Regions from separate parts of the Clostridium sp. BJN0001 genome, predicted to be linked through region 2. Evidence: predicted binding sites of a transcription regulator. Region 2 holds the regulator's gene; each other region holds the start of a gene.
The links. The regulator LexA, encoded in region 2, represses DNA repair genes until DNA is damaged. The targets are predictions, from matches to a motif close to CNAACANNTGTTNG.

Region 1: a site for LexA is predicted at 2,257-2,270, ahead of recA (recombinase RecA). Genes of this name have one in related genera too.
Region 3: a site for LexA is predicted at 3,472-3,485, ahead of MTX53_RS02865 (putative DNA modification/repair radical SAM protein). Genes of this name have one in related genera too.

What each region holds. Positions count from the first base shown of each region.
Region 1 is NZ_CP094971.1:1,588,634-1,594,295, reverse strand. Features, by position in the region: gene MTX53_RS07685 (DNA translocase FtsK) at 1-72, shown strand, start outside; gene rimO (30S ribosomal protein S12 methylthiotransferase RimO) at 213-1,556, shown strand; gene pgsA (CDP-diacylglycerol--glycerol-3-phosphate 3-phosphatidyltransferase) at 1,553-2,143, shown strand; gene recA (recombinase RecA) at 2,293-3,417, shown strand; gene MTX53_RS07665 (RluA family pseudouridine synthase) at 3,576-4,538, shown strand; gene MTX53_RS07660 (polysaccharide biosynthesis protein) at 4,552-5,662, shown strand, end outside.
Region 2 is NZ_CP094971.1:1,365,275-1,370,936, forward strand. Features, by position in the region: gene MTX53_RS06530 (tyrosine recombinase XerC) at 208-1,197, shown strand; gene MTX53_RS06535 (YtxH domain-containing protein) at 1,241-1,765, opposite strand; gene MTX53_RS06540 (hypothetical protein) at 1,862-2,284, opposite strand; gene lexA (transcriptional repressor LexA) at 2,423-3,028, shown strand; gene MTX53_RS06550 (methionine gamma-lyase family protein) at 3,094-4,389, opposite strand; gene miaA (tRNA (adenosine(37)-N6)-dimethylallyltransferase MiaA) at 4,390-5,328, opposite strand; gene mutL (DNA mismatch repair endonuclease MutL) at 5,357-5,662, opposite strand, start outside.
Region 3 is NZ_CP094971.1:599,489-605,150, reverse strand. Features, by position in the region: gene MTX53_RS02895 (ABC transporter ATP-binding protein) at 1-26, opposite strand, end outside; gene MTX53_RS02890 (GntR family transcriptional regulator) at 38-412, opposite strand; gene MTX53_RS02885 (flavodoxin domain-containing protein) at 514-1,023, opposite strand; gene MTX53_RS02880 (hypothetical protein) at 1,048-1,737, opposite strand; gene MTX53_RS02875 (hypothetical protein) at 1,920-2,342, shown strand; gene MTX53_RS02870 (alpha/beta hydrolase) at 2,420-3,397, opposite strand; gene MTX53_RS02865 (putative DNA modification/repair radical SAM protein) at 3,540-4,838, shown strand; gene MTX53_RS02860 (TIGR03915 family putative DNA repair protein) at 4,856-5,602, shown strand.

The DNA.
Region 1 (5,662 bases), 220 kb from region 2:
TCAAAAAAAGATGGAAGCAAACCAAGGAATGTACTTATAACAAGAGATCAGTATGAGAACGGAGACTATTAACAAAAAAATAATATTTGCAATATTTGTACGTTATTGCACTTAATTATTTAAATTGATATAATTAAAAGAGAGTTACATTAGGAGGATTTAGACACTTGATAAAGAGTAGTATACCAATAAGAAAAGAAAAATCTTATAATATGAGAAGTAAAGATAAAATAAAAGTCGGTCTTATAAGTCTTGGATGCGATAAAAATAGAATCGATTCTGAAATTATTCTTGCAAGAGTGAATTCATTATTTGATATAACCTCAGATCCAAAAGAGGCAGAAGTAATAATAATAAATACATGTGGTTTTATAGAAAGTGCCAAACAGGAATCTATAGATACAATTTTAGAGATGGCACAGCATAAAAAAAATGGGAAATGTAAACTTCTTGTAGCAACTGGATGCTTGATTCAAAGATATGGAAATGAACTTTTAGAATTAATTCCAGAAATAGATATGATGTTTGGAGTTAATGACTATCAAAAAATAGCTTTAAAAATTAGTGAAAAGTTAAATAAAGATAGTTTAGAAGATAAGCAAGAAATGATTTCGTATTCAGATCAGAATATAAACGAAGGGGACAGGATTCTTACAACTTCAGGGAAAACTGCATATATAAGAATTGCAGAAGGATGTAATAATTTCTGTACTTATTGTATAATTCCTAAAATAAGGGGCAGATTCAGAAGCAGAAAGATGGAAAATATCATAAAAGAAGCTGAGGAGTTAGCACAAAATGGAATTAAGGAATTAATACTTATAGCACAGGATACTGTAATGTATGGAACTGATTTATATAATAAAAAATCTCTTCATATTTTAATAGAAAAGCTTTCTCAGATTGAAGGAATAGAAATAATAAGACTTCTTTACTGTTATCCAGAAGAAATCTATGAAGATTTAATTGATGAGATAGCAAAAAATGATAAAGTAGCTAAATATATTGATATACCTATTCAACATATATCAAATCATGTATTGAAGCTTATGGGAAGAAAAACTACAAAAGAACAGATTATGGATACAATTAAGAAACTTAGAAAAAAAGTTCCAAACATTGTAATAAGAACAACTTTTATAGTTGGATTCCCAAATGAAACAGAAGAAGATTTTAAAGAAATAATTACTTTTTTAAATGAATTTAAATTAGATAAAGTTGGAGTATTTAGATATTCTCAGGAAGAAGATACTGCAGCTGCTAGAATGAGTGGACAAATAGAAGAAAATGTGAAATTTTCTAGAGAAAAAATATTAATGGAAGTTCAGAAAAAGATTTCTAAAGATATAAATGCTTCTAAGATTGGAAAAGTATATAGAGTATTAACAGAAGGCTTTGATGGTGAGTATTATTATGGAAGAAGCTATGAAATGGCACCTGATATTGATGGAAATATTCTATTTAAATCTGAAAAAAATATAGAAAATGGAACTTTTGTTAATATAAAAGTAGTACAAAATTTGGATTATGATTTACTAGGAGTTGTTGTGTTATGAATCTTGCAAATAAGTTGACAATAATTAGAATTATTTTAGTACCTTTTTTTCTGATATTTATAGCAGTTAAAGATATTCCGTATGGAAGTTTTATAGCTACATTTATTTTTGTAGCAGCGTCGATTACAGATAAACTTGATGGGTACATAGCAAGAAGCAGACATCAGATAACTGATTTTGGAAAATTTTTAGATCCTTTAGCAGATAAACTTCTTGTAGCTACAGCATTAATATGTTTAGTAGAATTTCATGCAATTCCATCATATGCAGCTATAATAATAATTGCAAGAGAATTTGCGGTTACAGGTTTAAGATCAATTGCAGCTGCTCAAGGGAGAGTAATGGCATCAAACTGGTGGGGAAAAATAAAAACAGTACTTCAGATGACAATAATAATTACTCTTTTAATTGATGTCAATATAAAAGATTCAATATATCTTACAAATATAATTTATAATATTGGCTTTTTTAGAGTAATATTTAATTATATTGCACCAGCATTAGTAAACATAACTGTATTAGTTACTGTTATTTCTGGAGTAGTATATTTTGTAATGAATAGAGACGTCTTAAAAATTGATAAATAGTGAGATTAAAAAAGATTAATATGGGTATAATTAAAATAATTCCTTTTACTTCTTGTAGAGGAATTATTTTAATATTAATTGACTTGATGAAGTAAAGTAATTATAATATATATAGAACATAAGTTCGTAAATAAAGAGAGGTGCAATAAATGGCAAATATAGATGAGAATAAACTAAAAGCAATTGAAAGTGCAATGGGTCAGATTGAAAAGCAGTTTGGAAAAGGTTCTGTAATGAAGCTTGGAGATCACAATATAATGAAGATAGATGCAATTTCTACAGGAAGTCTTGATCTTGACATAGCATTAGGAATTGGAGGAGTACCAAAGGGAAGAGTAGTTGAAATATATGGACCAGAAAGTTCTGGAAAAACTACAGTAGCTCTTCATATTGCAGCTGAATCACAAAAACATGGTGGAGCTGTCGCATTTATAGATGCAGAACATGCATTAGATTCTAATTATGCAAGGAAACTTGGTGTTGATATAGATAATCTTATCTTATCTCAGCCAGATACAGGAGAGCAGGCTTTAGAGATTGCTGAAGCACTTGTACGTTCAGGAGCAATTGATGTTCTTATAGTTGATTCAGTAGCAGCGCTTGTTCCTAAAGCAGAAATAGAAGGAGAAATGGGAGATTCCCATATAGGACTTCAGGCAAGACTTATGTCTCAAGCTTTAAGAAAATTAACAGGAACACTTAATAAGACAAATTGTGTTGCTATATTTATAAATCAGCTTAGAGAAAAAGTTGGAGTAATGTTTGGTTCTCCTGAAACTACAACAGGTGGAAGAGCATTAAAGTTTTATGCATCTATAAGACTTGATATAAGACGAATTGATTCTATAAAACAAGGTGACAGTATAATAGGTAATAGAACAAGAGTTAAGGTTATGAAAAATAAAGTAGCACCTCCATTTAAACAGGCCGAATTTGATATAATGTATAATGAGGGAATATCAAGAAATGGAAATATTTTAGATGTAGGAGTTAAAGAGGATATAGTTCAGAAAAGTGGAGCATGGTTTTCATATGGAGACATAAGGCTTGGACAAGGAAGGGAAAATTCAAAGACATATTTGAAAGAAAATCCTGAAGTCGCACTTGAAATTGAAAATAAAATAAGATCAAAATATGATCTCCCTTTAGCTGAATTAGCACAAACACCTCAAAAGGATGAAAATGAAAACACAGATGAAAAAATAGAAGAAGGTACTAGCAAAAGCAGTACTCAAAAGAAATCGAATAAAAAAGATGACAAAGAAAAGAAATAACGTTATATCTTGATTTAATAAGTACTCCATAGATATTAAAGGATTAAATTTTTAATATTTATGGAGTATTTTAAACATATATTATAAATAAATTTGACAATAAATTATATATGTGTCTATAATAATTAAGATTATATCACAATATGGGAGTGAGAGATTTGAATATAAAGATAGGACCAAATGAAGCAGGACAAAGACTTGATAAGTTTTTAAGAAAGTATCTTAAAGATGTTCCGTTAAGCGCTATATTTAAAGCATTAAGAAAGAAAGACATAAGAGTAAATGGAAGTAAAAAGAATGAAAAATATTTTCTAGAAGAAGGAGATATTGTAGAAATAAGATACATAAAAACAAACAGTCAGAATATCAAAAAAGATTTTGAACAAGTAGAGGTTAATGGATTAAAAATAATATATGAGGATGAAAATATTATTATTGTAGAAAAATGGCCAGAAATTTTAGTACATTCAGATGGAAATGAGGAGGAACCATCTCTCACAGATTATGTTTTATCATATCTTTACAAAAAAGGATTTTATGATCCTCAAAAAGAAACAACATTTGTTCCATCACCATGTAACAGGTTAGATAGAAATACATCTGGAATTGTTATGTTTGGAAAAACTTATGAAGGACTTAAAGAAATAAATGCAGCAATAAGAGAAGATAAAATAAAGAAATACTATTATACTTTATGTAAAGGAAGAATATCTGATGGAGTATACAATGCTTATATAGTAAAGAATCATGATACAAATATTTCTAAAATATATAAAGAAAGTGTAGAAGATTCTAAAAAAATAACTATGAAAGTTAAAACAATTCAGAGTAATGGAGCTTATTCACTATTAGAAATAAATCTTATTACAGGTAGAAGCCATCAGATAAGGGCACATTTATCATATCTTGGTAATCCAGTTGCAGGTGATTCTAAATATGGAGATAAAGAAATAAATTCAGTCCTTTTAAATAAATATGGACTCAATTATCAGTTCCTTTACGCATATAAGCTTAATTTTAGAGCTATGAGTGGGAAATTAGAGTATCTACAGAATAAAACTATAACAGCAGCTCTTCCACCATTTTTGAAAAAAATAAAGCATGATATATTTAAGTTTTAGATAGGAGAAAGTTATGGAAGAGAGATCAGCGGCTGGAAGAGGTTTTTTGCTATTATCAATAGCAGGAATTTTAAGCAAAATATTATCTGTATTCTATATACCTTTTTTAAGAGGAATAATAGGACTTGATGGATATGGAATATACCAGACCTGTTATGAAGTATTTTTATTTGTATATGCAGTTACAAATTTAGGAACTCAACCAGCAATAGCTAAGATAGTATCTGAATTTGATGCATTAGAAAGACCAGTTGATTCAGAAAATACATTAAGAGTATCTAAAATGCTTTTATCGTTTGCAGGTGGTATTTTGTCGCTACTTCTTATGGCCTTTGCATTTCCTATTGGAAGGATAATAAATAATCCTGATGCATCTTTTGGAATATTACTTCTTGCACCAAGTATATTTGTAACATCTTTGTTATCTTCGTATAGAGGGTATTTTCAAGGTAAAAATAGTATGACACATATTGCAATATCACAGGTTATAGAGCAAATAGTTAATATTGTAGTAAGCCTTTTATGTGCATATTTACTGATGAAAATAAGTGTTGTATACGGAAGTGCTGGAGCAACAGTAGGAACATCTATAGCAGCACTTATTGCTTTTTTATATATGATGATTATATATAGAAGAGATAGATGTATTCATAAAGAAAAAATTCATCAGGTAAAAAAGAGAGCAAGAACTAAAAAGATTATAAAGAAATTATTTAAATATGGATTTCCTATAACATTAAGTGCTGGACTTCAGAATTTTGGAAGTCTTGTCGATATGGTTAACGTAAATGCAAGATTGCTTTTTGCAGGCTTTTCAAGTGAAAAGAGTCATGAGCTTTACGGTATACTTGGTAGTTATAAGACATTGTTATCAGTTCCGCTTATAATAATAACTGCCCTTAGTACGACTGTTTTGCCAGCATTGTCAGCAGCTATGGCAGTTCATGATAAAAAATCTATTAGAAAAAAAGTTAATTTTATATTTAGACTTGTATTTATCATAACTGTACCTGCATCTTTTGGATTAGCAGTTCTTAGCAGGGAAATTTATATCCTTTTATTTACTATTGATGTAGGATATGAACTTATGCTTATAGGATCTATTATTTTGATTCTTATGTCGG
Region 2 (5,662 bases):
GTACAAATCTATGTTTTATATAATTCTAAATTTCAAATATTTCTAAAAAACGAGTTTTAAAAGACTTAAATTTAAACATAAATAAGCATAAATTTAAATAAAAAACGTAATAATAATTTCGCTAAATAATAATTTAGCGAAATTATTGCCCGTTTTTTTCAAAAGTGCTATAATTTTTATATAATATATACTTAAAGGTGGTTAAACATGAAATTTAATATAAAAATCATAAACGATGACAAGCTTCCAATGATTCTTGTTGATTTTCTAAATTATCTTCAAACAATTCGAAGTAAATCTTCAAATACAATTGATGGTTATAAAGATGATCTTGTTGTGTTCTTCAGATTTATGAAATTATATAAAGGATATGTAAAAGATGATTCAATTGAATTTGAAGAAATAAATATAAAAGATATTGATGAGCAATTTATAAAAAGAATCAGGCTTCAGGATTTTTATGCGTTTTTATCATTTGTTGAAAAATATAGAGATAACGGAACTTATGCCAGAGCTAGAAAAGTTGCTACTTTAAAATCCTTTTTTAATTATTTAAGCAAGAAAATTAAGGTAATTTCTGAAAATCCCGCAGATGAACTTGAAACGCCAAAAATTTCCAAAAGGCACCCTGTTTATCTAACTCTTGAAGAAAGCAAAAGACTTTTAGATTCTCTTGATAAAAAAGATAAGAATTATTTTAGAGATTACTGCATACTAACTCTATTTCTAAATTGTGGAATGAGAATTTCAGAGCTCTGTAGTATTAAACTTGATAAAATAAAAAATGATACACTAACTATTATAGGTAAAGGTGATAAAGAAAGAACTGTCTATTTAAATAACGCTTGCTTAAAAAGTATTGATAATTATTTAAAAGTTAGAGATGATACGAAAGCTCTTGCTGAAAATAAAAAATATTTATTTTTGTCTAACATGCACAGACCTATAAATAAAAGAACTGTTGAGATTTTAACAAAAAAACATTTAAATAACGCAGGAATAACTGGAGATAAATACACTCCCCATAAATTAAGACATACTGCTGCTACACTTATGTATAAATACGGGAAAGTTGACATCAGAAGCCTTCAAGCAATTTTGGGACATGCTAGTATTTCAACTACTCAGATTTATACGCATGTTGATGAAGATGAGTTAAGAGAAGCTGCAAATAAAAATCCCCTTTCAGATTTATAAATCTGAAAGGGAACTTTTAAAAACGTGCACTTCCCTGCTCTTTTTAGCTTGGCTGATAAGGAGTATATATTTTTTTCAATTCATTTACATAGTCGCTATCAGTTCCTTCATATATAATTAAAGTATTTTCTTTTGTATAATAATATGGTGCAGATTTAAAATCTGTTGTTGCATCTTTTATTGTCATGCCATCATCTGTAATATTTTTAAGTGCATTATTCATTTCTTCTTTACTATCAAATTCATATATAATGACTGGATCATCTTTATATGTATAATTAGTTTCATTTACAGAAAAATTAGGAAAATAATTATATTTATCAGGTGTTACAGCATCTTTAATTTCATACCCTGCTTTTATAATATCATCCTTAACATTTTTAGCTGTATATTGAATGTTATCTCCTATATTTTCTGCATTTTCTTTAATATCTTCTCCTGCTTTTTCTACTACATTTTCATCTGTAGTTGTATCAGAAGTATTAGTATTATTTTGGCATCCACCTAAAAGGCACATTACAGATAAAGCTGATGCAGTAAAAAAATATAACAATTTATTTTTTTTCATATAATAATCAATCCTTTCTTGTTTAGTCATACTTAGTATTCCAAAGATTGATACAATCTATTCAAGGATCGAATTATATAAACTTGATTAATCTTTCTACTTATTAATCTTTTTCTTTAGAAGTTTTACTCCAGGATAAACTTCATCTGTCATTTTATTAAATTCATCTTCAGGAATATTGCAAACATCTGTTTCATAATCAATATGATCAAAAGCATCCTCATATCCATCTAAATCAGAATTATCTAAATTGTTATTTTCCATAAATCTCTTGTAAATCTCACTATTACTTAGATTTTCTTCATTTATTTCATCAAGTTCTTCAGAAGTAAGATCAGCTTTTATATCCTCCATATACTCTTCTTCTAAGATTTTATTTTCATCTTTATTTTTAGCTATATCTTCTATTTTTATAGCTTTAGTATCTATTCCATTCATTTCAAGACATTTTCCACAATTATCACATATTTTATTTTCGTATATATCACAATAGTCATCATCAGAATATTTATATCCCATACTTACACCTCAATTAAAATTTTATCAATACATAGTATAACATATCATTTATATTGTTGCAAAGCACCTGGGAACAAAGGTTTGTATTAAAAAATCAAATATGATATAATTAATTTAAGATAGCGAGGTGAAAAGTACATGGATCAATTGAAAAACAAGCAGTCAGAAATCTATGAATTTTTAAAAGTATATACTGAAAATAAAGGATATCCGCCTTCTGTAAGAGAAATCTGTGAAGCTGTCAATCTAAGTTCTACATCTACAGTACATGGCCATCTTAAAAGACTTGAAAAAAAAGGACTTATAAAAAGAGATCCTTCAAAGCCAAGAGCTCTTGAAATATTAGAACTATCAAATCCTAAAAAAGAAATGGTCAACATCCCTATTATAGGAAAAATAACCGCAGGACGTCCAGTTCTTGCTGTTGAAAATTATGAAGATACTTTCCCACTTCCACTTGATTATATAAAGCATGACAAAGAGCTTTTTGCATTGCGTGTAAATGGAAATAGTATGATTAATGCAGGAATAAATAACAACGATCTTGCAATCGTTGAAGAATCAAATGTAGCATCTAATGGTGATATTGTTGTAGCTTTAATTGACGATTCAGCTACAATTAAAAGATTTTTTAAAGAAAATGGACACTATAGACTCCAGCCTGAAAATGATACTATGGATCCTATAATAATTGATAAATGTACAGTTTTAGGAAAACTTGTAGCAATTTATAGAGAATATTAAAAAATACTCTTTACATACTTATATTTTTATGTAAAGAGTATTTTTTTATTTATAAATATTTATTTTTAGTTCTTTTCAGTTTCTAAAACTTTACTAAGACCTATCATTATACCAATACGACCATGATCAAAATTAAGTCCTCCCTGCATATATGCAATATAAGGTTCTCTTAATGGACCATCACATGAAAGTTCTATAGTAGATCCTGATATAAACGATCCTGATGCCATTACTATATCACTATCATATCCTGGCATTGGAGATGGTATACAAACTGCAAATGAATCTATTGGTGATCCATGCTGAATACCACTACAGAAATTTACAAGCTTATCTGGATCAGAAAATTCTATAGCTTGTATTATATCTGTTCTCTTTTCATCAGATTGTGGGAAAACCTTAAATCCAGCAAGTTCCATTACCTTTGCTCCAAAGATTGATGTCTTAACAGCTTCTATTGCTACATGAGGGGCGCTGAAAAGTCCTTGATAAAAACTTCGCATAAGTCCGTATGTTGCTCCATACTCTCCTCCAACTCCTGGAACAGTCATTCTGTTTTCTGCATTCACAACATACTCTTTTTTACCAGCTACATATCCACCACCTGGAGCAATTCCGCCTCCTATGTTTTTCATAAGAGAACCTGCAATTATATCAGCTCCTACATCTGTTGGTTCTAATGTTTCAATAAATTCACCGTAGCAGTTATCTACAAAAATTATAACATCTTCTCTTACGCTTCTTATAACATCTATAACTTCTTTTATCTTAGAAATCGAAAATGATTTTCTAGCTGCATATCCTGTACTTCTTTGAATATGTATCATTCTAATTTTTTTATCTTCTTTTAATTTTTCTCTTATTTCATCAAACTTAAAATTTCCTTCTTTATCTAAAGGTATTATTTCTGTTTCAATACCATATTCATCTAAAGATCCTGGATTTTTTGTTTCAGAAAGTCCAAGTACGCTTAAAAGTGTATCGTATGGAAGTCCTGATACACAAAGTATTTTATCATTAGGACGAAGGTTTCCTGCCATTGCACATCCTATTGCATGTGTTCCACTTACAATATGTGGTCTTACAAGTGCAGCTTCTGTATGAAATACTCTGCTATATACTCTATCTAAAGCATCACGTCCCATATCATCTAGTCCATATCCTGTAGTATTTGTAAAATGTGCTTCACTTATATTTTCTTCTTGAAAAGCATTTAAAACTTTAAGAACATTATACTCTCTTATTTCATCATATTCTTTAAACTGCTCTTTTAAATCCTTATCTGCTATATCATAATACTCAAAACATTTATCATTTATCTTATACTTATCTTTCAAAAATTTTTTTGTTTCATTTAACATTTAAATATTCTCCTTATTGTTCAAATCATTTAATATCTTTTCAATCATTTTTTCTTCTGTTAATTTATCTTTATCTAAGAATATGCATCTTGGATCTCGTCTAAACCATGTAAGCTGCCTTTTTGCATAATTTCTAGAATTCTTTTTTATTAGTTCTACTGCATCTTTAAGAGTTATTTCATCATTAAAATAACTTAAAATTTCTTTATACCCTATTCCTTGCATTGATTGATTCTCTTTTGTAAGTCCTGAATCATGTAACTTTTTACATTCAGAAATAAGACCATTTTCAATCATTATGTCTACTCTTTTATCTATTCTTTCATAAAGCTTTTGTCTATCCATAGTAAGTACATAATAATATATATCATATTTTGAATCATAAAAAGAATCGCCTGCATTAAATGAACTAAATGGCTTTTTAGTTATTTTATAAACCTCAAGGGCTCTTATTACTCTTTTTACATTGTTCATATGTATAGCTTTATAGCTTATAGGATCAATATCTTTTAGCATTTCATGAAGATAGAAATTTCCTTTATCAGAAGCTATTTTTTCAAGTTCTTCTCTATATTCTTCATCCTTATATGCATTTGTAAAATCCATTTTACATGTAACTGAATTTATATAAAGACCTGTTCCTCCAGTAATTATAGGAAATTTATTTCTATTTATAATATCATCAAGACATTTTGTAGCATCTTTTTTATATTCAGCTACTGTATAGTTTTTATCTGGCTCTATAATGTCTATCATATAATGTTTTATATTTTTCATTTCTTCTTTAGTTATCTTTGCAGAACCTATATCCATATATTTATAAATCTGCATCGAATCTGCAGAAATTATTTCAGCATTCAGCTTTGAAGCAAGTTTTATTGAAATATCACTTTTTCCAACAGCTGTAGGTCCTCCTATAATAAGTAGTTTTTGTTTCATTTAAAAATTACCTTTCATTTAAATTTATTTATACTATTCTTCTAAACTTTTTATCAATATCAGTGCTTGTAAACTTTATAATTACAGGCCTTCCATGAGGACAATGGAATGGATCATCTAAATATCTTAAATCGTGAACAAGTTTTTCCATTTCAATTTTCTCAAGCTTGTCATTACCTTTTATTGCAGCTTTACATGCTTTTGTTGCTATAGCTAAATGCTTAACTTCAGTAGTTTTTCCTGATCCTAGATTTTTAATATTATCTAATATATCTAAGAAGAACTTTTTATCATAAAGCTTTCCCAAAAAGTAAGGTATTTCTTTAATAGAAAT
Region 3 (5,662 bases), 770 kb from region 2:
AGATTTTTAATATCTAACGCATTCATCTTAAACACTCCTAATCTGTACTTATTAAGTTTTGAAGCATATTTAAAAGTTCTTTATCATCTATTGATGCTAATTTTGAAATCTTAATAGCCTCTATAAAGCAGTTTTCTATATTTTTTAGATACTGTTCTTTTAAAAATTCAATATCTTTTGGAAGTACATAGCTTCCTTTTCCTTTAACTGTTGCAATGAATCCTTCTTTTTCTAAATCCCTATAAGCTCTAGTTGTTGTTATAACGCTTATCGAAAGCTCTTTTGCAAGATGTCTTATAGACGGAAGGCTTTCTCCTTCTTTTATATCTTCAGATATAATCTGCTCCTTTATCTGAGATTTTATCTGCTCATATATTGGAACATCTGATTTATTCGATAATAATATTTTCAAATACAAGATCACCTCCTATACTGTATATATATAATATATACAGTATGAACAGTATTGTCAATATTTTTTATAAAAAAATAGCAATTCGAAAATTCGAACTGCTATTTACTAAAATCATTAATGCACTTTGCAAAATTCTTTATCGCTTGTAAATCAAGCTTCTTTATATCTTTTTTGCCATCTATTTTTTGTGATTTATCATTTTTATATATCTGCTTTATTATAAACTTTTCAAAAAAATTCATTCTTAAAAAATGAAACTCACCACCAAAACTTGATTTTATAAATGCTTTATCTAAAATATCTTTTGAAAAATTCTGCTCAAACTGCGAATTAATCTTTTCTTTATCTGACATACAACATATATAAATTCCTAAGTTTTTCTTAAGTAAAATTTCCTTATTATCCGATATAAATTTTTTTAATTTTCTTGAAACCATGCCGCCATATATAGCCCCTCCAAGTATTACATTATCATACTCATTAATACTGCATATTTCATCTTTTTTAATATCAATTAATGAAACCTCTCCATTAATTGCTCTTTCAAGCCTTTTTGCACAATCCTTAGTCGTCCCATGCTTAGATGCAAAAACAATAAGTGTTTTCATCATATGCCCCCTAAAATATTAAACTTATTTATTTTTTAAAGCTTTTTCTCGTACAAATTTATTGTATTCCTCAATAGGATAAAGTTCTGGTTCTCTAACTTCTTCCATTAAATGAGCTGCTTCTGCATCTGATGTACTGAATGCTAAAACAGATTTATACATCTCAACTGCCTTGTTAAAGTCTCTGTATTCATCTTTTGGTACATAAGCTCCCATATGCCATCTTACCATGAGACATTCTTCAAGAGAAAGCTTTATAAACTGCTGAATTAATATAACAGATTTTTCACCATGTCCTAAAGGTACATTTTCAACTATGTCATAACCTCCGCAACCTATCCATTTTCCTGTTATCTCATCTTTTTTAAGTTTCATTGTTCTGTGGTACATATTGCATTTGCATAGATCATGAAGATACCCTGTAATAAACATAGTATCATTTGTAAGACCTATTTTATATTTTTTATTTTTTTCCATAAGTATTTCAACTAAATTGTCTGAATGAACTGCAAGACCTCCTTGAAAATTAGAATGGAATCTTGTTGATGCAGGTGCTTCAAAATAATCAGTCTTTTCTAAAAGATAATCTATAAGGTTATCCATTCCTTCTCTTTTTACTGATCTTAATCTTTTTAAGATTTTATCTTTTAATTCATTAATTTCCTCATTCTTTTTTGCTTCAGTAAGTTCTTTTAGATCACTTAAATCTCCCATTTGTACATATCTCCTAACTGTGAAAATAATATATATATTTATATTATATACATAATTTCTCTATTTAACCACATCATAAACTGCAATTAATAATTACTATTTTACTTTACCAAATAAAAATGTACCTATTTATAGATTTGAAAATAAACTATATTATAGATAAAACTAATGAGGTGATAATTATGAATCCATTATTAAATATGATACTTGGCAGTCTTTTTGGCAATATGGGAATGAATCCTATGATGGGTGCAAATCCTATGATGAATAATCAAAACATGATGGGCAATAATCCAATATTAAATATGCTTATGGGAAATGCAGGAGGGATGAACATGAATCCTATGCAGAATGCAGGGAACATGAATCCTATGCAAAATCAAGGAAATATGAATATGAATCCTATGGCACAAAATCCACTCTTAAGTATGCTTATGGGAAGCATGGGAGGTATGATGGGGGGCATGAACATGGGTAATATGAATAATATGAGAAACATGAAAATGCCAAATCCAAATGGCAGTAGAAACAGGAGAAGACCTCCTGTAAATAATATGAATATGAGAAGACAGCAAAGTAATCAATCTATGAATAATATATTTTAAAGATATTTTTAATATCTTTAAAACAACCTGGGAGAAAATAAACTTTCTCTCAGGCATGTTTATTTTAAAATTATTAATTAAAGATTCTGTTCATAAAATTTAAATACTTTTTCCATATATGGTTTAAGTATGCTGTCTTTTTCTATAAATATAGAATGTTTTGCATCTTCTATCTTTATAGACAAACACGTCTTAGAACTTTTTATAAATTTCATCTGTCCTTTTTCACGGACAAGAGTATCATGCCCTGCCTGAAACATCAAAATAGGAATTTTTATTTTTTTAACATTTTTATCTGATATTATTTTTGATGTCATATTAGTTGCTGCATTAAGCCAGCCATATGAAATTCCACCACGATGAAGCTGTTCATTTGAAGATGTACATTTATATAAATAATCATATCTTCCCTTAGAAGTTGTTGACGCATTTTCAAAATCATATTTATCTTCATATGGTTTTTGATTTATAACGTATCTTCCACCTTTTTTTAACTTTACATTTAAAGATGAAAGAATAGATGCTACCTTTACAGGTACAGAGCCAGTTTCCATCATAAGCATCGGTGCATTTAAAACTGCACATTTAAAATAATCAGTATATTTTTCTAAAAAACGTACAGCTATAGTACCTCCCATCGAATGTGCATATAAAAATAAATCTTCATTTTTAATACTCTTTTTTACAACATCATCTATAAATTTTTTAAAATCATCAACATAACTGTCAAAATTATCAACATATACTTGACACTTGTCCACTTTTCCCAAAAATCCAGAACGTCCATAACCTCTATGTTCAACAAAAAATACAGAATATCCTTCTCTTAAGAAGTAATAAATAAGTTCCTTATATTTTTCTACGCTTTCCCAGTTTCCATGAGATATAACAATAGATGCTTTAGGTTTTTTTAATATAAATGTTTCATAATAAAGTTTTATTTTATCATTAATTTTTAAATAACCACTATTTCTAAACTTCTTTAAGTATGGTTCAACTTTATTTTTTATGTTTTCTATATAATTATCTTCTGTTATAAAATATTTATCAAACATCTTTCTCTGCTCCTCTATTAATTTATATAAAAATTATAAGATATCTATTTTTTTTAATCAACATTTGTTGACTACGAACATATGTTTGTGTATAATAAATTATAAATTACTCTTAATATTATACTATTTAGGAAGTGCGTATATGGATCACAATATATTTGAAAAATTAAAAATATTATCAGATGCAGCAAAATATGATGTATCGTGTTCTTCTTCAGGTTCTAAAAGAAAGAATAAAAAAAATGGTATAGGCGATGCTGCAAGCTACGGTATATGCCATAGCTTTACTCCTGATGGAAGATGTATTTCGCTTTTAAAAATACTTTTTTCAAACGACTGTGTTTTTGACTGTAAATATTGCATAAATGCAGCATCAAAAGATTTTAAACGTGTAAGTTTTACTCCAGATGAAGCTTCTGACCTTACAATAAACTTTTATAGAAGAAATTACATAGAAGGTCTTTTTTTAAGCTCAGCTGTAATAAAAAATCCTGATTATACTATGCAGCTTCTTATAAAAACAGCAGATAAACTCAGAAATGAATATAATTTTAATGGATATATACATCTTAAAGCAATCCCTGGTGCTGATAAAGCTTTAGTTAAAAAAGCAGGTCTTTTATGTGACAGAATGAGTGTAAATATAGAGCTTCCATCATCAGAGAGTTTAAAACTTTTAGCTCCTCAAAAAAGCAAAGAAAAAATATTAACCCCTATGGGAGTAATAAAAAATTCAATAATTGAAAATAAGGATTTAAAAAAACATATTAAAAGTTCTCCCCTTTTTGTTCCAGGAGGACAAAGTACACAGCTTATAGTAGGTGCATCTAAAGACAGCGACTCTAAAATACTTAAATTATCTGAAAATCTATATAATAGATATAATTTAAAAAGAGTTTACTACTCTGCTTATGTTCCTATTGTTAAAAACAGTAAGTTTCTTCCACAGATTTCTCATCCACCTATTATAAGAGAGCATAGACTTTATCAAGCAGACTGGCTCCTTCGTTTTTATGGCTTTAAAGCAGACGAGCTTTTAAAAAATGATACAGATAATTTTGATATAAACTTTGATCCTAAAACATCATGGGCAATTAATAACTTAAATGAATTTCCGGTTGAAATAAATAAAGCGCCGTATGAAAAGCTATTAAGAGTTCCCGGAATAGGCGTAAGTTCTGCTATGAAAATAGTAAAGATTAGAAAATTTCACTCATTAACATTTGAAGATTTAAAAAAGCTTCGTATAGTTTTAAAAAGAGCGAAGTATTTTATAACATGCAGCGGTAAATATAAATCTCATACATCTTTTGATGACACTTCAATAAAAGAAAGTATTCTTAATGGTAATAATAAGAATGCAGATGAAAATCAGATTTCATTTTTTGATAACATAAAATATGAAAAAACAAATTCAAATATCTTTCTGCCTGCAAATTAGATAAGGGGTGATTGTGCTTGTACTATTTTTTATATGATGATACATTTGAAGGTCTTATTACATGTATATATGATTCTTTTTACTCAAAAGAAAAACCTTCTTCTATAATAAGTGTTAAAGATGATTATGCACCTCTTCTTCTTGGTGAATGCAGAGAAATTAAAACTGACTTAAAAAAATTCAGCAAAGTAAAAAAAGCTATACTAAATAAAATAAACTTCTTAGTATTTAAGCAGGTTTATCTGATTTTTTTAAGCTGTTATAAAGAAAAAGGACTTCTTATTTATGATTATCTAAAACTTGCTTTTAAAGTAGGTCCTGATATTACATGCTACCTTCATAATAAAACTGTACATCTTATCTATGACACTGTAAAAAAAGTAACTTATGAATCTCATAAATTTGAAGGCTTTGTCAGGTTTTCATATATAGATAATAAATTTCTCTACTCTTCAATTGAACCAGATAATGATATATTAGAGCTGCTTTCAAGCCATTTTGAAAGTAGATTTTCAAATGAATATTTCATTATTCACGATATAAAAAGAGAAAAAGCTCTAATTTATAATAAGAAAAATTCTGAAATAGTTGAAATGGAAAAAAGTTTTTATAAATCCCTAAATACGTATTATGATGAATTTAAAAAACTTTGGGTTTTATATTTTAAATCAACAACAATTACTGAAAGAGCAAATCTTCGTCTTCAACTTAGAATGATGCCGAGAAGATACTGGAAACACATCTGTGAAAGCCAGTATAATTGAGAATTGATAATCCAATTGACATACTAAATGACAAAGGAAAAAGGACAAATGACATACTAA